Regions from separate parts of the Aeromonas salmonicida genome, predicted to be linked through region 4. Evidence: predicted binding sites of a transcription regulator. Region 4 holds the regulator's gene; each other region holds the start of a gene.

Region 1 (4,971 bases), 1.1 Mb from region 4:
GCACCCGCCGCACCGGCGAACTGTTTCTCCATGATGTCGTTCAACTCTTGCAACGCCGCCGGTTGCACCTCTTCCAGGTTGGCGATCCGCATCACCAGATCCAGGCGCACCTGCTCCGGGAACTGGCTCAGGATCTCGGCCGACTGCTCAGGCTCCAGATAGGACAATACGATTGTCTGGATCTGCGGGTGTTCGTTCAGGATGATGCTGGCCACCTGGCGTGCATCCATCCACTTGAGGGAGTCGAGGCCGCGGGAGCCTGAACCCAATATGATTTGATCCACCAGGTTGCTGGCTTTGTCTTCGCCAAGTGCCGCCACCAGCGCCTTGCGCACGAAGTCTTCGCTGCCGATGCCGATGTTGGTGTACTTCTGGATATCGTCGATGAATTGACGATGCACCGCCGCCACCCGATCGTGGCTGAAGTCAGACATGGAGGCCATCGACATACCGAGTCGCTGTACCTGCTTGGGCTCAAGGTGACGGAAGATCTGGGCGGCATCCTCTTCATTGAGGCTCAGCATCAATACGGCCGCCATCTCCATCCCGCTCATCTGATCCAGGATCAGGCGCTGTCCCTCGGTAATGTCATTACCGGTGACTTGGGTCTTAATTTCTTCAGGCATCTTTGTTGCTTACCCATTCTTTAATGACCTGTGCGGCCAGATCCGGTTCGTTCGCAACCAGCGCACGTACCGCCTTGAGCAGATCCTCGTCACGGTGCAGATCCGGCAGTTTCAGATGGCCGTCACGTACGCCGAATACCGGCTCGGACTCGGCCTGAGCGGCCAGCAGACTGAGCTCGTCATCCCCACCCAGCACTATGCTGTTGTCCAGATCCAGATCCCCTTCCGGTCGTGCATCCGGGTAAAGCAGACGCTTGAGCATGGGGCGTACCACTGTGACGATCAACACTATGATGACCAGCACTGAGGCCGCGATGCGCACCGCACGCCAGAACCAGGGTTGCTCGTAGATGGGCGCGTCGGCCACATTTTCAAGCTCGGGCCGGTTGAACGGAATGGCGACCACTTCCAGAGTATCACCGCGGGTCACATCAAAGCCAAGCCCGCCGCTCAATAGGCGACGCAGGGTATCGAGTTCGGCCTGGGAACGGGCCTCACGGGTGACGGCGCCATCGGCACCGGCGATGGACTTGTAATCCACGGCTACCGAGACTGTCATGCGGCGAATGCCCCCCATCTGGCGGCGAATATGGCTGACGGTGGTATCCAGTTCGAAGTTGCGGGTTGCTTCCTTGCGGGAACGACCAGAGGAAGAGGCGGCTCCGCCATCCCCGCCTGCGGCTTCCTCGGGAATATTCGAGGCTGCGGGTGGCTGATTGGTGAGAGCACCCGGCACACCGCCGTTGCTGCCACTGGCACTGTTCTCTTCCAGCGTCATCTCGGAACGCACGGCAGGCAGGTCCGGGTTATAGGTCTTGCGGGTCTGCTCCTGCTGGGAGAAGTCAAGAGAGAGGTCAACCTCCGCCGTATAATTGTCGGCGCCCAGTACGGGTATCAGGATGGCGTCAATTTTTTGTTTGTATTCCACTTCCTGCTTCTGCTGCATCGCAAACTCCTTGCGGGTCTGGGCAGAGACAGGATCTTGCGAACCGGAATTGAGCAGGCGACCGTTCTGATCGGTCACAGTGACACGGGTCGGCTCCAGGCCATGTACGGCGGAGGCGACCATGTCGACGATGGAATCCACTTCCCCCTGACCAAGAGCATTGCCCTTGAGGCTCAGCACCACGGTCGCACTGGGTTTGCGCTCGTTGCGGGCGAACACGTTGTCTTTCGGAATGGCCAGCAGCACCTGGGCCTTGGCCACGTTCTGGAACTGCTCGATGGCGCTCGCCAGCTGGCGCTCGCGGCTTAACTTGAGGCGCTCCGTCTCCATGCGCTGGCTGACGCCAAAGCTGGAATCCTTGAGCAGGATGGACTCGCCATCGTTGCTGGCATCGGTATTGGTGGCAAGGCCGGCGCGGGTCAGGCGCAGGCGGATATCGGCATATTTTTCGGCGCTGACCAGCACGCTCTTGCCATCCACCTCATAGGGGATCTTCTGGGCGTCAAGGTAGTCCAGGGTCTTGACCAGCTCCTGGGTGCTGTAGGTGCCAAGGGGACGCATGTCCGGCTCCTTGCCCCACAACAGGATGAAAACGGCGATCGCCAGACAGATGGCCAGCCCCAGGATCAGGGTAATTTGCCGCAGCACATCCGTGTTGGACAGGAAGCCGAGAGCTGAACTCTTTTGCTCGTTCTCATCGAGGGCAGCGGAGCTCTCCTCGTTGATCAGCAGTTCGCCATTTTGGTCAGTAGCCACGATTTATGTCCTTATTGCTGACATGTGCATGATATTCAGTAATCTCTTATACCGGCATGTTCATGATGGTCTTGTAGGCATCGACCATCTTGTTGCGCACCTGCACCGTTGCCTCGAAGGCGATAGAGGATTTCTGGCCGGCGATCATCACATCGGACAGATCGACTGACTTGTCGCCCATATCGAAACGGGTGCGCAGATCATTGGCGGCGCCTTGCAGTTCGTTGACGTTGCCGAGCGCCTGCTGCAGCAACTGACCAAAGTCAGAGGTGACCTGACGACCGGGCTGAGTCAGCGGCGTGGCGCCAGCTTCAACCTTGAGAGCCTGCATCTCTTGCATCAGGCTGCTTGCACTAATTTCCATATCTCATCCCCAGACAAATCATTGACGCTGGCATCCAATAAGCAATTAGAGTGCCAATGCGTTAGGAGTGGCGTGAGGATGCGTGGCCAGACCAGAGCTGGCGGATTCGACAAGGACTGATGGCTCTGATTAAATCCGGTGTTGACGCCCACTTTTAATGGTTGGCAAGGAGTCATCTCTGGATTATCGCAAACCTGTGTTCAAGGCGATGGACTACATAAGCCAGCATCTGGATGACAATCCCAGTCTGGATGAGGTCGCGACGGCGGCCGCCATCTCCACCTTTCACTTTCACCGCATTTTCAAGACGATGGTCGGAGAGACTATCGCCGGCTTTACCCGGCGCCTGCGCATGGAACGTGCGGCCCGTCGCTTGCTGGCCGCACCACAGAGCGATATCACCACCCTTGCGATCGCAGCCGGGTTCTCCAGCTCCCAGAATTTTGCCAAAGCCTTTCGTCTGCACTTCGCCATGAGCCCCTCGGAATACCGCCAGCAACAAGGGGGAAACTGGAAAAGCAAGATTGGAAACGATCCCCTTCCCTTTGAAACCTATGATGGCCTGGTCATGCACCCGGTCACTGAACACCAGGGTCTGTTGCAGGGGACGAGCATCAAGCAGATGCCCGCCCGGCGCGTTGCATATATGCGCCGTATGGGGCCCTATGGCAAAGAGACCTGCGAGCAAGCCCATCGGGATTTACTCGCACTGTTCGCGTCAGACGAGGCGATGACACCGGCAGGCACCTTGAGTCTCTATTGGGATATTCCTGACATCACCGATGAGACGCGCTGCCGTACTGACGTCTGCATTGAGCTGGATTCCGGAATCCACGCAGGGCGCCAGTTAACCACCCAGACCATCGCCGCTGGCCCCTATGCGGTATGCCAGTTTATCGCTCGCGGAGATCAACTGGTCACCACTTGGGAGATGGCGTTTGGCTGGCTGGTGAGCAAAGGGCTGAGCTGCGACGACCGTCCGTGTTACGAGCAATACCACGCGGGCACTGACCCCGACCGGGATCATTACGTGTTTGATATCTGTATCCCGCTTATCAACCCATAAGCCGATACCCCATTTCCATTCACCCTCTTCGGTGCCTTCGGGCGCCGAAGCGACGGAGTCATGCCCATGAATGTCAAAACGCTGTTTCTTGCCAGCCTGCTGGTGAGCCTTCCGATGGCAGCCAATGCCCAGTCACAGAGCCAGACCCTGATCTTTGGCGGCACCATCTACAGCGGCGATCCGGCGAACCCTCACCCGGAGGCAGTCGGTATTGAAGGTAAAAAGATCGTGGCGGTCGGCAGTTACCAGGAGGTCAGTGCCCGGCTCGGCAGCCATGCCAACCAGATTGATCTGAAAGGAAAGTATCTGATGCCGGGACTCATCGACAGTCATGTGCATGCGGCCTTTGCCGGATTTCAGGCCATGACGGTTAACTTTCCCGATGCCATGAGTCAGGTTAAGCAACTGCAACAATTTCTGACCAGCAGCCAGGATGACCCCCGTCTGACACTCGGTGACGTGCAGCTATACAGCAATGTCTCGCTCGATTACTGGCATCAGTTACCCCTGCTCGATCAGGTGTTCAATGGCCCGCAGTACCGGCAGGTCCCCGTGGTGCTGGCCGGATCGGATGCCCACACCGGCTGGGCCAATCAGGCCATGCTGCGCAAGGCAGGCATTGATGGAGAGGCCCTTGCCGGTCGTTATGCCCCATTGAAAGGCAATTTTGGCCTCACCCCATCCGGCAAGCTGAATGGTTTTGCCTCGGAAGGAGGCTGGGATGCCATCCTCAAAGCCCTGCCACCCGTCAGCGACGAGACGATTGCCAATGCCATCATGACCGCAGCCAAGCAGCTCAATCAGGTTGGCATTACCGCCTGGATGGACCCTATCAGCAATATTCGCCCCCTCGCGCCTGTCTTCAACGCCGAGCCGGATCGCCGTGACACCGGCCTGCTCCCGGCTTACAGCATGCTATCGCGGGAAGGCAAGCTGACCGGGCATGTATCCACCCTGGCACTGGTGGGGATCCACGCATCGCCCGCCATCATTGATGACGTCCTGGCGCTCCAGCGGCAGTTCCAAGATGCCCCGGATGTCAAACTGGTGGGGATCAAGATCCTGCAAGATGGAGTCATCGAGTTTCCATCCCAGACCGCCAAGTTGAGCGAGCCCTATCTCAACCGCCCCGGTTACAGCGGCAAAGACGATCTGGACAAGCAGCGCTTCAACGAGCTGATCCGCACGGCTGACGCCCATCAACTGATCACTC
Region 2 (4,971 bases), 1.3 Mb from region 4:
TGGGGTTGTACTCCTTGAGCAAGGGGGCCTTGCTCTCGACAATCCCTTTCACCTCGACCCCGACCGATGATTGCTTGTCTGACATCGCCTGATCCAGTTGAGCGGCAAAGATTGGCCGCCTGGCATGGTAAGTTTTTTCCACGCTGGAGCTGACGCTGTCGGCGTTGGCCATGTTGCTGGCCACCGTGTTGAGTCGAACAGACTGTGCACTCATGGCCGAGCCTGCAATGTCAAAGACCTTGAACAAACTCATTACTGTTCTCCTTTCAAGGCCTTCAACAGGCCACTGATCTTGCCGTTCATAAATTCAAGGGAGGTCTGGTACTCAAGGCTGTTGCGCAAGAACTCGCTGCGCTCCTGCTGCACGTCAACCGTGTTGCCATCACCGGTATCCGGCTGCAGGGGATTGCGGTACTGCATCAGACCAGGGGCATCCGACTGCAAGGCAAAGTGCTTCTCACTGGTGGTGGCCATACCAAACCCTTGCTGATGCTGGGCCTGTGCCAATGCCTCTGAGAAGTTGATATCCCTGGCTTTGAAACCCGGGGTATCTGCGTTGGCAATGTTGCTGGATAGCACCTCGGCACGCTTGGAACGAACGCCCAGCGTGTATTGGTGAATCCCGAATGCCTTGTCGAATGAAATTGCCATAGCACACCTCCTGCTTGATAAATTATTAGCAAGAGGTGTGCCAAAGAGGGATTTTAAGCGGGGTTATTTGACTTTGTAGACGATGCCAGGATTGCAACGGACCATTTCGAACCGATCGGTCAGACCAGCCAGTGACTCTGAGGCCCCCAGCATCAGATAACCACCAGGGTTGAGGCTGGCTGCGAACTGATTGAGGATCTTCGACTTCACTTCCGGCGCAAAGTAGATGAGCACGTTGCGGCAGAAGATGATGTCAAACTTACCGAGCAGGCTGTAGCTCTCCAGCAGGTTCAGTGGCCGGAACGTGGTCAATTTTCTGACACGTTCCACCACCCGCATCTTGTTGTCACCATAAGGTTCGAAGAACAATTTTTTGCGCTCAGGTGACAAACCACGAGCCAGCGCCAGGCTGTCGTACACCCCTTCCTTGCACTGATTGAGCATGGTGCTGGAAATATCGGTGCCCACAATCTGCACGCCACCGGGCAAGGTACCCGGCTTCTTGACCTGCTGTTCCAGCGCCGTCATGGCGATGGAATAGGGCTCCTGCCCGGACGAGGAGGCAGCCGACCAGATCTTGATCGGACGGCCACTCTTGCCCAGTTCGGGAAAAAGCTTGTCAGTGAGTAGTTGAAAGGGGTAAGTATCGCGAAACCAGAGGGTCTCGTTGGTAGTCATGGCATCAACCACTGCCATTTTCAGGTCACGCTCACGCACACTCATCGCTCGAGTAACCAGATCAGACAGACTCTCAATACCAAACTGAGTCATCAAGGGTGAAAGCCGACTCTTGACCAGATACTGTTTGTTGTCACCCAGCACGATTCCGCTCTGTACTGCCAGAAAGTTGCTGAATTGTTTGTATAAGTCGTCCGAAAGTGTCTTCATGCAGTTTGTTCTTCTTGATTAGAGTGCGCCTTGTACGGCTTTGGCCAACTCATCCGGTTGGAATTTGGCGATGAAATTGTTCGCACCGACTTTCTGCACCATGGCCTGATTGAACACCCCACTGAGGGATGTGTGCAGAATAACATGTAAGTCCTTGAGATTGGGATTGTTACGGATCTCGGCGGTAAAAGTATAACCGTCCATTTCCGGCATCTCGATGTCCGAGATCACCAAGGCAATCTGATCCTTGATGGGGCCATTCTTGGCCATCTCCAGCAACATGTTGAGTGCCTCACGCCCATCCTTTGCCAGCACACATTGCACGCCAATCGCCTCGAGGGCTCGCTGCACCTGCTTGCGAGCAACAGAAGAGTCATCTGCTACCAGTACGGGACGACCATGGGTATTGTGCTCAACACTGGCATCCACCAACTCGGCACTTACTTCGGTCGACACCGGGGAGATTTCGTTGAGGATACGTTCAACATCCAGAATCTCCACCAGCTCGCCGTCTACCTCTGTGACTGCAGTCATGTAGTTGATGCGCCCTGCCCCTTTGGGTGGCGGCAGAATGGATTCCCAGTTCATGTTGATGATGCGTTCAACCGAATGCACCAAGAAGCCCTGAACTGAACGGTTGTACTCGGAAATAATAATGAAACACTTGCTCAGGTCCTCGATGGGACGTTTGCCCACCGCCATGCTGAGATCAATCACCGAAATGGTCTGGCCACGGATGTGCGCAACGCCACGAATACAGGAGTTGAGCTTGGGCATGACGGTCAAGGGAGGGCATTGCAGCACTTCACGCACTTTAAATACGTTGATGCCAAATCTTTGACGTCCATTGAGACGAAACAACAGCAGCTCCAACCGGTTTTGTCCCACCAGCTGGGTACGTTGGTTGACCGAGTCCATAATACTGGCCATAAACACTCCCTAAAAACGCTTGGCATTAATCATGCATGCGTATTGGCTTGCGTCAGACTATCGATGTCACTACAAACGAATTCTGAAGCAAGCATAGTTAAATATGGTGATATGCGTGAACAACTTATCGGCCTGCGAGAGAAAATGATTAGTAGACTTTTCCTCATCTTACTGCTGTTTTGCGGCATATCTCACGCCACGGCATCCGAGGTGACCAGTTATCTGCAAGAAATGGCGCAAGAGTTTGTGCTCGGCCAGCTCGATATTCCACTCGATGCCCAGGCTCATGTGCAAGCTGCCTCCATTGATGACAGGCTACCTTTGAGCCGCTGCGAGCAGCATCTTACCATCAGCCTTCCCGCCAGGATGGAGGTGCGTCGTAACACCACCGTCTACCTCAAATGTGAGGAAGAAAAACCTTGGGACCTCTATTTGCCGGTGCGCGTCAGCATCCAGAAACCCTATGTGACCGTGGCTACCCCGGTAGCCAAGGGCGACATACTCAGTGAGAGTGTCTTGACGCTGGCCTATCAGGACCAGACCCAGATCCGCGGTGATTATCTGAGCGATCAGGCCCCACTGATAGGAGTACGCAGCAAACGGGAACTCAAGCCGGGTCAGCCCATACGGCTCAGCCAAGTCTGCGTGGTTTGCAAAGGCGATCAGGTCACACTCAGTGCAGAAAACAGCAGCATGCAAATCAAAACCATGGCCCGAGCCTTGCAAGATGGCAGCTTCGGAGACATGATCAGCCTCGTCAATATTCGTTCAGGAAAAACAGTGCAAGGGAAAGTCAGCGCAGTCGGCTCTGTCGTGGTCCCCTTCTGATATGTTTTTCTGGTTATTTTTTTCTAAAGTTCTGACGACGGTCACCGATAAACAGGTAAGCGAACAGCAAAGCAGACGAAGGTAAACACTATGGCTATTAACAATATCAACAACTTGGCGAATAATCGGTTGCAAAACACCGGTAACAGCCAGGGTGCCAACACCAAACAAGCGACCTCGTCTCCCGACAACCGTGCGGCGACTGTCAAGACAGACTCCGTCTCCTTGACCAATGAGGCGCAGCAATTGCAACAGATGCAGAAAAACCTCAACTCAGCCTCCACCGGCAATGAAAGCCGTGTCGAGAGTCTGAAGAAAGCCGTGGCCAATGGTGAATACCAGGTCAACAGCGAGGCGGTAGCCAAAAAGATGTTCAGCTTTGAATCCACTCTGGACAAGCTGCTCGGATGATGGATTTACCTTCGCTGCTGCACACCCAAGACGAATACCTCTCCCGGATGCAAGGTTTGCTGGAGGAGGAATTCAATCTGCTCAAGCAGCACCAGGCACTGGCGCTGCCCGAGCTGGCAGAGCGCAAGCAGAAACTGCTTGCCGATATTGAAGTGCTGGACCAGACCCTTGCGCGGCTGCCCGAGCTGCAACAGCAGCTGTCTGCCTTTCCAGAGCAGATGAATGCCCTGCGTGAAAAACTCGATGCCTGCCAGGAACAAAACGATCTGAATGGTCGCCTGCTCGAGCTCAGCATCGTCTCCAACCGCCGCCTGGCAAGCTTTTTGAGCCAGTTGCGGGATCGCAACTCCCTGACTTATGACGCCAAGGGCAACACCCGCTCCGGCACACGCTCATTCGGCATCAAGGCCTGATCCCTTTCCGCTTCCCCTCGCGCAAGCTCTGCCCGTCGCCAACCTATAACACCAGCCTCAACAGTTCTTCGCTGTCCGCACAGGCATGGATGCTCAACACGCCCGTCTCATACCGGCCATAGGTTGCCGCCAGATCTCCCCGTGGAAAACAGATGGACCCCGGATTCATCAGCACCAGCTCCCCATCTCGCTGCAGCACGGATAGATGGGTGTGGCCGCTGATAAACAGGCTGCCGGGGGGCAGCGGTACCGCATCCGGGCGATAGAGATGACCATGACTGACAAACCAGCGCCGTCCATCCACCAGCAACTGGTTATAAGGTGCTGTCATGGGGAAGTTCAGCAACATCTGATCCACTTCCGAATCGCAGTTGCCACGCACCGCCATGATGTGCGGCGCCAGCTGATTGAGCCGCTCCGCCACGGCGGCGGGGGCATAACCCGGCGGCACCGGATTGCGAGGGCCATGGTTGAGCAGATCGCCGAGCAGCAGATAGTGATCGGGCTGCCAGGGAGCAAGCTGGGCCAGCACCTGTTCCAGTGCGCTCAGGCTGCCGTGCAGGTCTGAAATGATGGCAATCTTCATCGCGAACTCCCTTACTGCTTGCTGAAATAGAGATCCTTGGTGGCGATAGCCCCCTTGAGGTTCTGGCTCGGCAACCCTCGCAGTGTGGGGTCCACCAGCCGCATCTGATTGTAGTGATACACGGGAATGGCGGGCATTTCGTCCATCAGCAGCTGCTCGGCCTGGCGATAGAGTCCGGTCCGGGTACTACCATCCAGGGTGTCCGATGCCTGCTGCAGCAAGCCATCAAAGGCCGGATTGCAATAGCCGCTCTCGTTCTGGGGA
Region 3 (4,971 bases), 1.1 Mb from region 4:
CATGAGTCCGGAAACCTTTGTCGACGTATTCCGTGAGGCACTCTGGCTGGTGACTATCATGGTGTGCGCCGTGATTTTACCGAGTTTGATGATAGGTCTGGTGGTGGCCATCTTTCAGGCCGCTACCTCCATCAACGAACAGACCTTGAGCTTCCTGCCTCGTCTCATCGTCACCCTGTTTGCACTGGGGGCGGGGGCACACTGGGGCTTGCAGAGCCTGATGGATTTCTTCCTGCTGATGGTGAGTCAAATTCCCGAGGTGGTGGGATGATGCACTCCACGACGCGGCCAGGATTGCCGTCTGACAACCGACTGCTGGTTGTATGTCAGCAGGCTTCCGAGGCGGCAGTATGACCTATACAACCGCTCTTATCATGGAGTGGTTGTCTTCCATACTTTGGCCGTTGGCGCGGGTGAGCGGTCTCTTGATGGTGATGGCGGTGTTTGGCAGCCGGCTGACGCCAGCCCGGATCCGCATCGGGCTGGCGCTGGCACTGACCTTCATGATCGCCCCCTTGTTGCCTCCCATGCCCAAGGTTGAGCTGTTCTCCGTCGGCAGTTTTCTGGTATTGACCCAGCAGCTGCTCATCGGCATTGCCCTCGGCCTGATGACCCAGTTTCTGATGGAGAGTTTCGTGATGGCCGGCCAGGTCATCGCCATGCAGACCAGTCTGGGCTTTGCGACCCTGGTGGACCCCATGAATGGCCAGTCGGCCCCTGTGGTAGGCCAGTTCTACCTGATGCTGGCAACCCTGGTGTTTCTGGCGGTAGATGGTCACCTCATCATGCTGCGCATGGTCGTGCTGAGTTTCGAGACTTTGCCGGTCTCCGATGCCGGGCTCACCCTGCCTGCCATCCGCAGTCTGGTCGGTTTTCTGGGGATCATGTACCAGGCCTCTCTGGTGATGGCGCTGTCGGCCATTGTCGCGCTGTTGCTCATCAACTTTGCGTTCGGGGTCATGACCCGGGCAGCCCCCCAGCTCAATATCTTCAGTATCGGTTTTGCGGTCAGCATGATGTCCGGCCTCTTCATTCTCTGGCTCACCATAGGCGGTTTTCTCGGTCACTTCGATTCCATGTGGGAGCGGGTGCAGGAGACCAGCTGCGAGCTGATTAATGTCCAGTGCTTCGGTGATCAGAATGGTTGATTGCGCGTGGCTTGATACCGAACAGCTTCACTTCCTCTGGAGGCGAGTGCCGCTGAGCTGCGTCCGGTGTTGCGGAGGTCAGCAAGATGGCTGATACCGATCAGGAACGTACCGAACAACCCACGGGCAAACGACTGCAACAGGCCCGGGAAAAAGGGCAGATTGCACGCTCCAAGGAGCTGGGTACCGCCAGCGTCCTGCTGGCAGCTGTTTTCGGTCTGCTGATGGTCAAGGAGAGTCTGGCCGGCGCCATGGTCAAGATCCTCACCATTGGATTTACTCTGGACCGGGATCAGGCTTTTGATCCCAACGCCATGGGCGCCATGTTGCCGGCCTTGCTAAGGGAGCTTGTCTATCCGCTTGGCCTGCTGTTCATGCTGGTGGCCATAGCGGCTTTCGTCGGCAATACCCTGCTGGGGGGGATGAATTTCTCCTCCGAGGCCATGATGCCAAAGTGGAGCAAGCTGAGCCCGCTCAGCGGTATCAAGCGGATGTTCGGGGTGCAGTCCCTGATCGAACTGGTCAAGTCCATTGCCAAGGTGGTCTTCATCAGTTTGTTTGCCTGGTGGATGTTGTCGAGCCAGTTCAACCATCTGCTCAACCTCTCCATGGAGGGGTTCCCCGGGGGCATCATAGATGCGCTGGACCTGCTGCTGTGGATGCTGATCATCCTCTGTTGTGCTCTCATCCCCATAGTGGCCATAGATGTACCCTTCCAGACCTGGAACCACACCCGCCAGCTCAAGATGACCAAGCAGGAAGTGAAAGACGAATTCAAGGACAGCGAAGGTAAACCCGAGGTGAAGGGACGGATACGGCAGTTGCAGATGCAGATGGCGATGCGACGCATGATGGGAGATGTGCCAAAGGCAGACGTCATCATCACCAACCCGACCCACTACTCGGTGGCGCTCAAATACGACATTGCCAAGCCGGGTGCCGCGCCCAAGGTAGTTGCCAAGGGGACAGATGAGATCGCAATGAAGATCAGGGAGATAGCCAGGGAGTACGAGATCCCCATCATGCCGTCCCCGGCACTCACCCGAGCTATCTTTCACTCCACCGAGATTGGGCACGAGATCCCGGAAGGCCTGTTTGCCGCCGTGGCCCAGGTGTTGGCTTATATTTATCAGCTCAAAAAATTCCGTCGTGGCAGCGGCCGGCGCCCCAATCCGATCGCCAAGGATCTGCCCATTCCGCCCGAATTTCGAAAATGACAAACTTCTGACGCAGTCAAAATAAAATCATTTAAAATCAATGCATTGAATTGTTGGCTTGATGTTTGCTTTAATCGGATACCAGCAGTTTAAGATTGAGAAAAACGATGAAATTCCAGGCATCATTGGGCCGATTGAAAGAGCACAGGGGATTGCTGACCAAGGGGGTGGGGACACCGCTGCTGGTGCTTGCGTCTCTTGGTATGGTCGTGCTGCCCATCCCGCCGCTGATGCTGGATGTCCTCTTCTCCTTCAATATTGCGCTTTCCATCGTGGTCTTGCTGGTCGCCGTCTATACCCGTCGCCCCCTCGAATTTGCTGCCTTTCCAACTGTTTTGCTGCTCGCTACCTTGTTGCGTCTGGCGCTCAACGTGGCGTCAACCCGGGTGGTTTTGCTGGAAGGTCATAATGGCAGCGCTGCAGCCGGTCATGTGATCGAGGCGTTCGGCAACGTGGTGATCGGCGGCAACTATGCGGTCGGTATCATCGTCTTTACGATCCTGATGATCATCAACTTTGTGGTCATCACCAAGGGTGCTGGGCGGATTGCAGAGGTGAGCGCCCGTTTCACCCTGGATGCCATGCCCGGCAAACAGATGGCCATCGACGCGGATTTGAACGCTGGTCTCATCAACCAGGAAGATGCCAAAAAACGTCGTCAGGATGTGACCCAGGAAGCCGACTTCTACGGCTCCATGGACGGCGCCTCCAAATTTGTGAAAGGGGATGCTATCGCGGGCATCATGATCCTCTTTATCAACATCATCGGCGGTTTCATCATCGGCATGATGCAGCACCAGCTCACCTTTGGTGAAGCGGCTGAAATATATACCCTGCTTGCCATTGGTGACGGTCTGGTTGCCCAGATCCCCTCCCTGCTGCTCTCCATCGCCGCTGCCATCATAGTGACCCGGCAGAATACGGATCAGGACATGGGCACGGCGGTACTGGGCCAGTTGTTTGACAATCCCAAGGCACTGACCATCTCGGCCGGCATCCTGCTGATGATGGGGCTGGTTCCCGGCATGCCACATTTTGCTTTCCTGAGCCTGGGAGCCATCTCTGCCACCGGAGCCTGGTGGCTGCTGCGCCGTGAGAAACGTGCTGCGGCCAAGGCCGCCAAGGGCGAGCTGATGCCTGCTACTTCAGAGCAGCCTCATGAGCAGAAAGAGCTGAGCTGGGACGATGTGATGCCGGTGGATATTATCGGGCTGGAGGTGGGCTATCAGCTCATCCCTCTGGTGGATCGCAATCAGGGCGGGGAACTGCTCAGCCGGATCAAAGGGGTGCGCAAGAAACTTTCTCAGGAGCTCGGCTTTCTGGTACCTGCCGTACATATTCGGGACAATCTGGATCTGGCGCCCAATCAATACCGCATCACCTTGATGGGGGTCAGTACCGGCGAGGCCAATGTTTACCATGATAAAGAGATGGCCATCAACCCGGGCCAGGTGTTCGGCCAGATCCAGGGCATTGCCACCCGGGATCCCGCCTTCGGGCTGGAGGCGGTGTGGGTCGCCAAGGAGCAGGTCTCCCAGGCGCAGACCCTGGGTTATACAGTGGTTGATACCGCGACAGTAGTCGCTACCCACTTGAGCCAGATCCTCTCCAACCATGCTGCCTTGCTGCTGGGGCATGACGAGGTGCAGCAACTGCTCGACATGATAGGGAAGCACCAGAGCAAACTGGTGGAAGGATTGGTTCCCGAGGTCATCAGCATGGGTAACCTGGTGAAGGTATTGCAGAATTTGCTCAATGAAGGCGTGCCAATCCGTGATATGCGCACTATCCTGCAGACCCTGGTGGAATATGCCCCGCGCAGCCCGGACCCGGAAGTGCTCACGGCCGCCTGCCGTATCGCCCTGCGCCGCCTGATAGTGCAGGAGATTGCCGGCCCGGATCCCGAGTTACCGGTGATCACATTGTCGCCAGAATTGGAACGTATATTGCATCAATCCCTGCAGGCAGGGGGTGGTGATGGCGCTGGCATAGAGCCGGGCCTGGCGGAGCGGATGCAGCGCTCGCTAGTGGAAGCCACTCAACGACAAGAACTGGAAGGCCAACCGGCCGTGCTTCTGACATCAGGGATACTGCGCAATACCCTGGCGAAATTTGTCAAGAATGCCATTCCTGGATTACGCGTTCTGTCTTATCAGGAAGTGCCTGATGACAAGCAAATCCGCATCGTCAGTGCGGTAGGACAGAACTAGTTAGCGGAGATGACGGGTGAAGATTAAGCGGTTTTTTGCCAAGGATATGAGAACGGCGCTGGCTGAGGTCAAGGAGACTCTCGGGCCCGATGCCGTCATCATGTCCAACAAGAAAGTCACCGGAGGGGTGGAGATAGTCGCCGCTGTCGATTATCAATCCCAGGTTCCGGGACCCAAAGATGCGCCGGTTCGCCGTCAGTTGAACGATGAGAGCGTCAATATATCGTCTGCCGGACGGCAGATGACGCGCCCTGTGCCCACCCCGGCCAAGGAACAGAACGAACACTATGCCGATACCCTGGCCGCGCTGCTGGCACGCCAGCAGAAGCTGAATCCATCCAACCCGGCCGGTCTCAACGGTGGGGCCCCGATGGCAGCTGCCGGATCCGCGCCTCG
Region 4 (4,971 bases):
GCCCTGCTGCCGGTGCTCAAACGTCGCGGCATCCAGTTGATCTGCATGACAGGCAATCCGGCCTCCACCATGGCCAAAGAGGCCAACGTGCATCTGTGCATCAAGGTGGATAAAGAGGCCTGCCCGCTGGGCCTGGCACCGACCTCCAGCACCACGGCTACCCTGGTGATGGGCGATGCACTGGCGGTTGCCCTGCTGGAAGCCCGCGGCTTCACCGCCGATGACTTCGCGCTCTCCCACCCTGGTGGCTCCCTTGGCAAGCGGTTGCTGCTGCGGGTCGGTGACCTGATGCATAGCGGCGATCTGTTGCCCCAGGTGGGGATCGATGCCACCATCAGCCAGGCGCTGCTGGAAGTGAGTCGCAAAGGTCTGGGCATGACGGCGGTCGTCAACGACGAGGGTCTGCTGGCCGGACTGTTCACCGATGGTGACTTGCGCCGGATCCTGGATCTGCAGGTGGATATCCATCACACCTCGATCGCCAAGGTGATGACGACCAACTGTGTTACCGTTGGCCCCGAGATGATGGCGGCAGAAGCTGTCAAACTGATGGAAACCAGAAAGATCAACGGATTACTGGTGGTGGATGGTGACAAGCGCCCGCTGGGGGCCTTCAACATGCATGACCTGCTGAAAGCCGGGGTAATTTGATGCAAAACGTACCGACCCTTTATGGTCCGGTGACGCGCAGCCAATACGACAGGGCGGCGCAAATTCGCCTGCTGGTGTGCGATGTGGATGGAGTGCTCTCCAACGGCCTCATCTATATGGGCAATGACGGCGAAGAGCTGAAGACCTTCTGTACCCGCGATGGCGCCGGTATGCGGGCCCTGCTCAATGCCGGGATTGAAATAGCCATCATCACCGGGCGCAACTCCCGCATCGTCAGCGATCGGATGAAGAGCCTGGGAGTGCAGCATCTGGTACAGGGGGCGGATCAGAAGCTGCCCCACTTCGAGGCGCTGCTGACAAAGCTGGGTCTGGAAGCGTCACAAGCCGCCTATATGGGGGATGACACCATAGATCTGCCGGTGATGCAGGCCTGCGGGCTCGGTATTGCCGTGGCTGATGCTCATCCGCTGGTACTGGCCCGGGCCGACATGGTGACTCGACTGGCTGGCGGAGTCGGTGCTGTGCGTGAGGTGTGTGACCTCATACTGCAGGCGCAAGGGCATGGCGATTATCAGCCAGAGGCCTCGGTATGAGCAGACAGACGCTGTTGTTCGCCCTGCTGTTTCTGGTGGCGCTGGCCGCCTGGCAGATTGGTGATGTCGACCTGACGCCGGAGCCGACCACCAAGGCAGAAAACTACCAGCCGGACTTCACCGCCAGGAACCTGGTGACCACCCGTTTTGATGTCAACGGTCGACGCACAGAACGGCTGGAGTCCGAGTATGCGGAGTATTACCAGATCATCGAGCAGGCTACCTTCAACAAGCCGGTGGTCTACATGTTTGACAAGCAGGGTGAGGCCGAGTGGAAAGTCACGGCCGACACAGGTGTCCTCAATACAGATGACAACGTGATCCTGCGCGACAAGGTACATCTGGATGGCCTGCTGCCCACCTCCTTCATCTCCACACTGGATACCCCCTATCTGGAGCTGGATCTGGTGACTCAGAATGTGAGAAGCAATCAGCATGTCAGCATAGTGGGTAAGGAATTCCAGACCGAAGGCGTTGGCCTGAAGGGTCATCTGGAACGCAAATATTTTGAATTACTGGATCAGGGCCATGCCATCTATTTCAATGAAAAACGCTAATCTGGCCCTCGCGGCTTTGCTGCTGTGCGGCACCGTGAGTGCCAAAGAGTCCGACTTTGCCGAAAAGGTCTATGTGGATGCGGTCAGACAGGTGGCCGAGATGCAGGACAACCGCATCACCTTCAGTGACGATGTCATCATCACTCAGGGCACCATCAAGATTAAGGCTGACAAGGTGGTGGTGATCCGTTCCGGCGACAAAGGGGCCGAGGTCATGACGGCCTATGGCAAGCCTGCCACCTTCTTCCAGATCCTGGACAACGGCAAACCGGTCAACGCCCACGGCAACAGCATTCGCTACGAGCTGAAGAATCGCCTGGTGACCATTACCGGCAACGGTCAGCTCAAACAGGAAGACAGCCAGGTCAACGGTGACCTGATCCGCTACGACATCGTCAAACAGAAGATGATCGCCGAGAGCAAGGGGCCGACCCAGCGGGTCAAGACGGTGTTCCTGCCTGATCAGGTAGAGAACTTCGACAAGCCCGCCGACCAGAAGAAGCAGGGAAAATAAACCATGGCAGTGTTGAAAGCAGCCGGCCTGCAAAAAAGTTACAAGCGTCGCATGGTGGTCAGTGACGTGAGTCTGGAGGTGGGTACCGGCCAGATCGTCGGCCTGCTCGGCCCGAACGGTGCCGGCAAGACCACCTCCTTCTACATGATAGTGGGGCTGGTGCAGAGCGATGCCGGCCTCATCACCATCGACGATCAGGACATCAGCCAGCAGCCCATGCATATCCGTGCCCGTAACGGCATCGGCTATCTGCCGCAGGAGGCCTCCATCTTCCGTCGTCTGTCCGTGTTCGACAACCTGATGGGGGTCATGCAGACCCGCAAGGGGCTGAGCCGCGAAGAGCGTGAAGACAAGGTCGAACAACTGCTGGAAGAGTTCAACATCACCCATATCCGTGACAACCTGGGTCAGAGTCTGTCAGGGGGGGAGCGACGCCGGGTCGAGATCGCCCGCGCGCTGGCGGCCGAGCCGCGCTTTATTCTGCTGGATGAGCCGTTTGCCGGGGTCGACCCCATTTCTGTGATAGACATCAAGAAGATCATCCAGCATCTGAAAGATAGAGGCCTTGGTGTCTTGATCACCGACCACAACGTCAGGGAGACTCTGGACGTATGTGAGAAGGCTTATATCGTCAGTCACGGCAAGATGATCGCCGAAGGTGCACCGGCCGAGATCCTTGCCGATGAACAGGTCAAGCGCGTCTATTTGGGCGATCAATTCAGTCTATAGTAAGGGGGCATCTCTTCATTTCCTTTGACGACTGCCTCGCTGAACATAAGGATATCCCGACGTAGATGAAGCCGACATTACAGTTGCGTCTCGGTCAGTCCCTGACCATGACGCCGCAATTACAACAAGCGATTCGTCTGCTCCAGCTCTCCACCCTGGAACTCCAGCAGGAAATTCAGCAAGCGCTCGATAACAATCCTTTGCTTGAGCAAGAGGAGAATGACGTTCAGGAGACCAGCCCGGAAGAGCCCGTCGACGACAGTCAGCTCGACTCCAGCGATGCCATGGCCCAGGATCAGATGCCGGACGAACTGCCGGTAGATACCACCTGGGAAGATGTCTATTCAGCCGGCACAGCCCAGAGCGCAGGCCCCATCCACGATGGAGAGGACAGCGTCTATCAGGGGGAAACCACCGAGAACCTGCAGGACTATCTGCTGTGGCAGATGCGCCTCACCCCGTTCAGCGATCTGGATGCCGCCATTGCGCTGGCCATCATAGATGCCATCGATGACTCCGGTTATCTGACCGTCTCTCTCGAAGATATACAGGCGGCGGTGAGCAGCGAGGATGTCGAGGTGGAACTCGACGAGGTCGAGGCAGTGCTCAAGCGGGTGCAGCATTTCGATCCGGTCGGCATCGCCGCGCGCTCGGTGCAGGAGTGTCTGCTGATCCAGCTTGGCCAGTACGCTCCTGAACTGCCCTGGCTCAATGAGGCCAGGGAGGTGATCAAGGAGCACATGGATCTGCTCGGCAACCGTGATTACCGCACCCTGGCCCGCAAGACCAAGCTCAAGGAGAGTGATCTCAAGGAGGTGCTGGACCTTATCCAGCAACTGGAGCCCAGGCCGGGTAACGGCATCATACAGAGTGACTCCCAGTACGTGATCCCGGATGTCACCGTCGTCAAGAAGGGCAACAAATGGGTCGTCGAACTCAACCCGGATTCTGCACCGCGCATCCGGGTCAACGAGACCTATGCCGCCATGGCCCGTCAGGCGCGTACTAGCCAGGATACCCAGTTCATTCGCTCCCACTTGCAAGAAGCCAAGTGGTTCATCAAGAGTCTGGAGAGTCGCAACGACACCCTGCTCAAGGTGGCGACCTGTATTGTCGAGCAACAACAGGGCTTTTTCGAGTATGGTGAAGAAGCCATGAAGCCCATGGTGCTCAACGATATCGCCGAGGCGGTGGAGATGCATGAGTCGACCATTTCCAGGGTAACGACCCAGAAATACATGCATACCCCCCGCGGCATCTTCGAACTGAAGTTTTTTTTCTCCAGTCATGTGAACACAGAAGGAGGAGGAGAGTGCTCATCGACCGCAATTCGCGCGCTGATCAAGAAGCTGGTGACGGCGGAGAATCCCGCCAAGCCGCTAAGTGATAGCAAGATCGCGGATTTGCTGGCCGAACAGGGTATTATGGTGGCGAGACGCACGATCGCAAAGTACCGTGAATCCTTGTTGATCCCGCCATCCAATCAGCGCAAACGCCTGGTTTAGGCAAAACAAAAGGAAGACGTTATGCAAATTAACCTGACCGGACACCATGTCGAGATCACCGAAGCTCTGCGTGATTATGTGAATAACAAATTTGCCAAACTCGAGCGTCACTTTGACCACATCAATAATGTTCATGTGGTGTTGAGCGTAGAAAAACTGAACCAGATCGCCGAAGCCAAGCTGCATGTCAGCGGTGGTGAGGTGTTCGCCAATTCACAGCATGCTGATATGTATGCTGCGATTGATACCCTGCTGGACAAGCTGGATCGGCAGATCATCAAGCACAAAGATAAGTTAAATCAAAAATAACTATGCAACTTGAACACATACTGAGTCGGGACTGCACCAAAAGTGCGGTCCCTTGTACCAGCAAGAAACGCGCCCTCGAGATCATCAGTGAATTAGCTGCTGAGCGCTTGGGGACCTCTCGCCAGACACTGTTCGAGTGTTTGCTGGCACGA

Evidence for each region. The regulator sigma-54, encoded in region 4, starts transcription at its own class of promoters, with help from an activator protein. The targets are predictions, from matches to a motif close to TGGCACNGTTTTNGCTT.
Region 1: a site for sigma-54 is predicted at 2,732-2,748, ahead of fliE (flagellar hook-basal body complex protein FliE). Genes of this name have one in related genera too.
Region 2: a site for sigma-54 is predicted at 2,490-2,506, ahead of flgA (flagellar basal body P-ring formation chaperone FlgA). Genes of this name have one in related genera too.
Region 3: a site for sigma-54 is predicted at 2,420-2,436, ahead of flhA (flagellar biosynthesis protein FlhA). Genes of this name have one in related genera too.

What each region holds. Positions count from the first base shown of each region.
Region 1 is NZ_CP110645.1:1,495,748-1,500,718, reverse strand. It holds gene fliG (flagellar motor switch protein FliG) at 1-626, opposite strand, end outside; gene fliF (flagellar basal-body MS-ring/collar protein FliF) at 619-2,328, opposite strand; gene fliE (flagellar hook-basal body complex protein FliE) at 2,375-2,692, opposite strand; gene ONZ54_RS07280 (AraC family transcriptional regulator) at 2,850-3,758, shown strand; gene ONZ54_RS07275 (amidohydrolase) at 3,825-4,971, shown strand, end outside.
Region 2 is NZ_CP110645.1:1,643,560-1,648,530, reverse strand. It holds gene flgC (flagellar basal body rod protein FlgC) at 1-253, opposite strand, end outside; gene flgB (flagellar basal body rod protein FlgB) at 253-651, opposite strand; gene ONZ54_RS08025 (CheR family methyltransferase) at 715-1,539, opposite strand; gene ONZ54_RS08020 (chemotaxis protein CheV) at 1,558-2,469, opposite strand; gene flgA (flagellar basal body P-ring formation chaperone FlgA) at 2,692-3,297, shown strand; gene flgM (flagellar biosynthesis anti-sigma factor FlgM) at 3,388-3,708, shown strand; gene ONZ54_RS08005 (flagella synthesis protein FlgN) at 3,705-4,121, shown strand; gene yfcE (phosphodiesterase) at 4,165-4,707, opposite strand; gene ONZ54_RS07995 (peptide ABC transporter substrate-binding protein) at 4,719-4,971, opposite strand, start outside.
Region 3 is NZ_CP110645.1:1,509,230-1,514,200, forward strand. It holds gene fliQ (flagellar biosynthesis protein FliQ) at 2-271, shown strand; gene fliR (flagellar biosynthetic protein FliR) at 351-1,148, shown strand; gene flhB (flagellar biosynthesis protein FlhB) at 1,235-2,365, shown strand; gene flhA (flagellar biosynthesis protein FlhA) at 2,473-4,575, shown strand; gene flhF (flagellar biosynthesis protein FlhF) at 4,592-4,971, shown strand, end outside.
Region 4 is NZ_CP110645.1:362,709-367,679, forward strand. It holds gene ONZ54_RS01785 (KpsF/GutQ family sugar-phosphate isomerase) at 1-651, shown strand, start outside; gene kdsC (3-deoxy-manno-octulosonate-8-phosphatase KdsC) at 651-1,205, shown strand; gene lptC (LPS export ABC transporter periplasmic protein LptC) at 1,202-1,762, shown strand; gene lptA (lipopolysaccharide transport periplasmic protein LptA) at 1,749-2,276, shown strand; gene lptB (LPS export ABC transporter ATP-binding protein) at 2,280-3,005, shown strand; gene ONZ54_RS01810 (RNA polymerase factor sigma-54) at 3,071-4,510, shown strand; gene hpf (ribosome hibernation promoting factor) at 4,532-4,819, shown strand; gene ptsN (PTS IIA-like nitrogen regulatory protein PtsN) at 4,822-4,971, shown strand, end outside.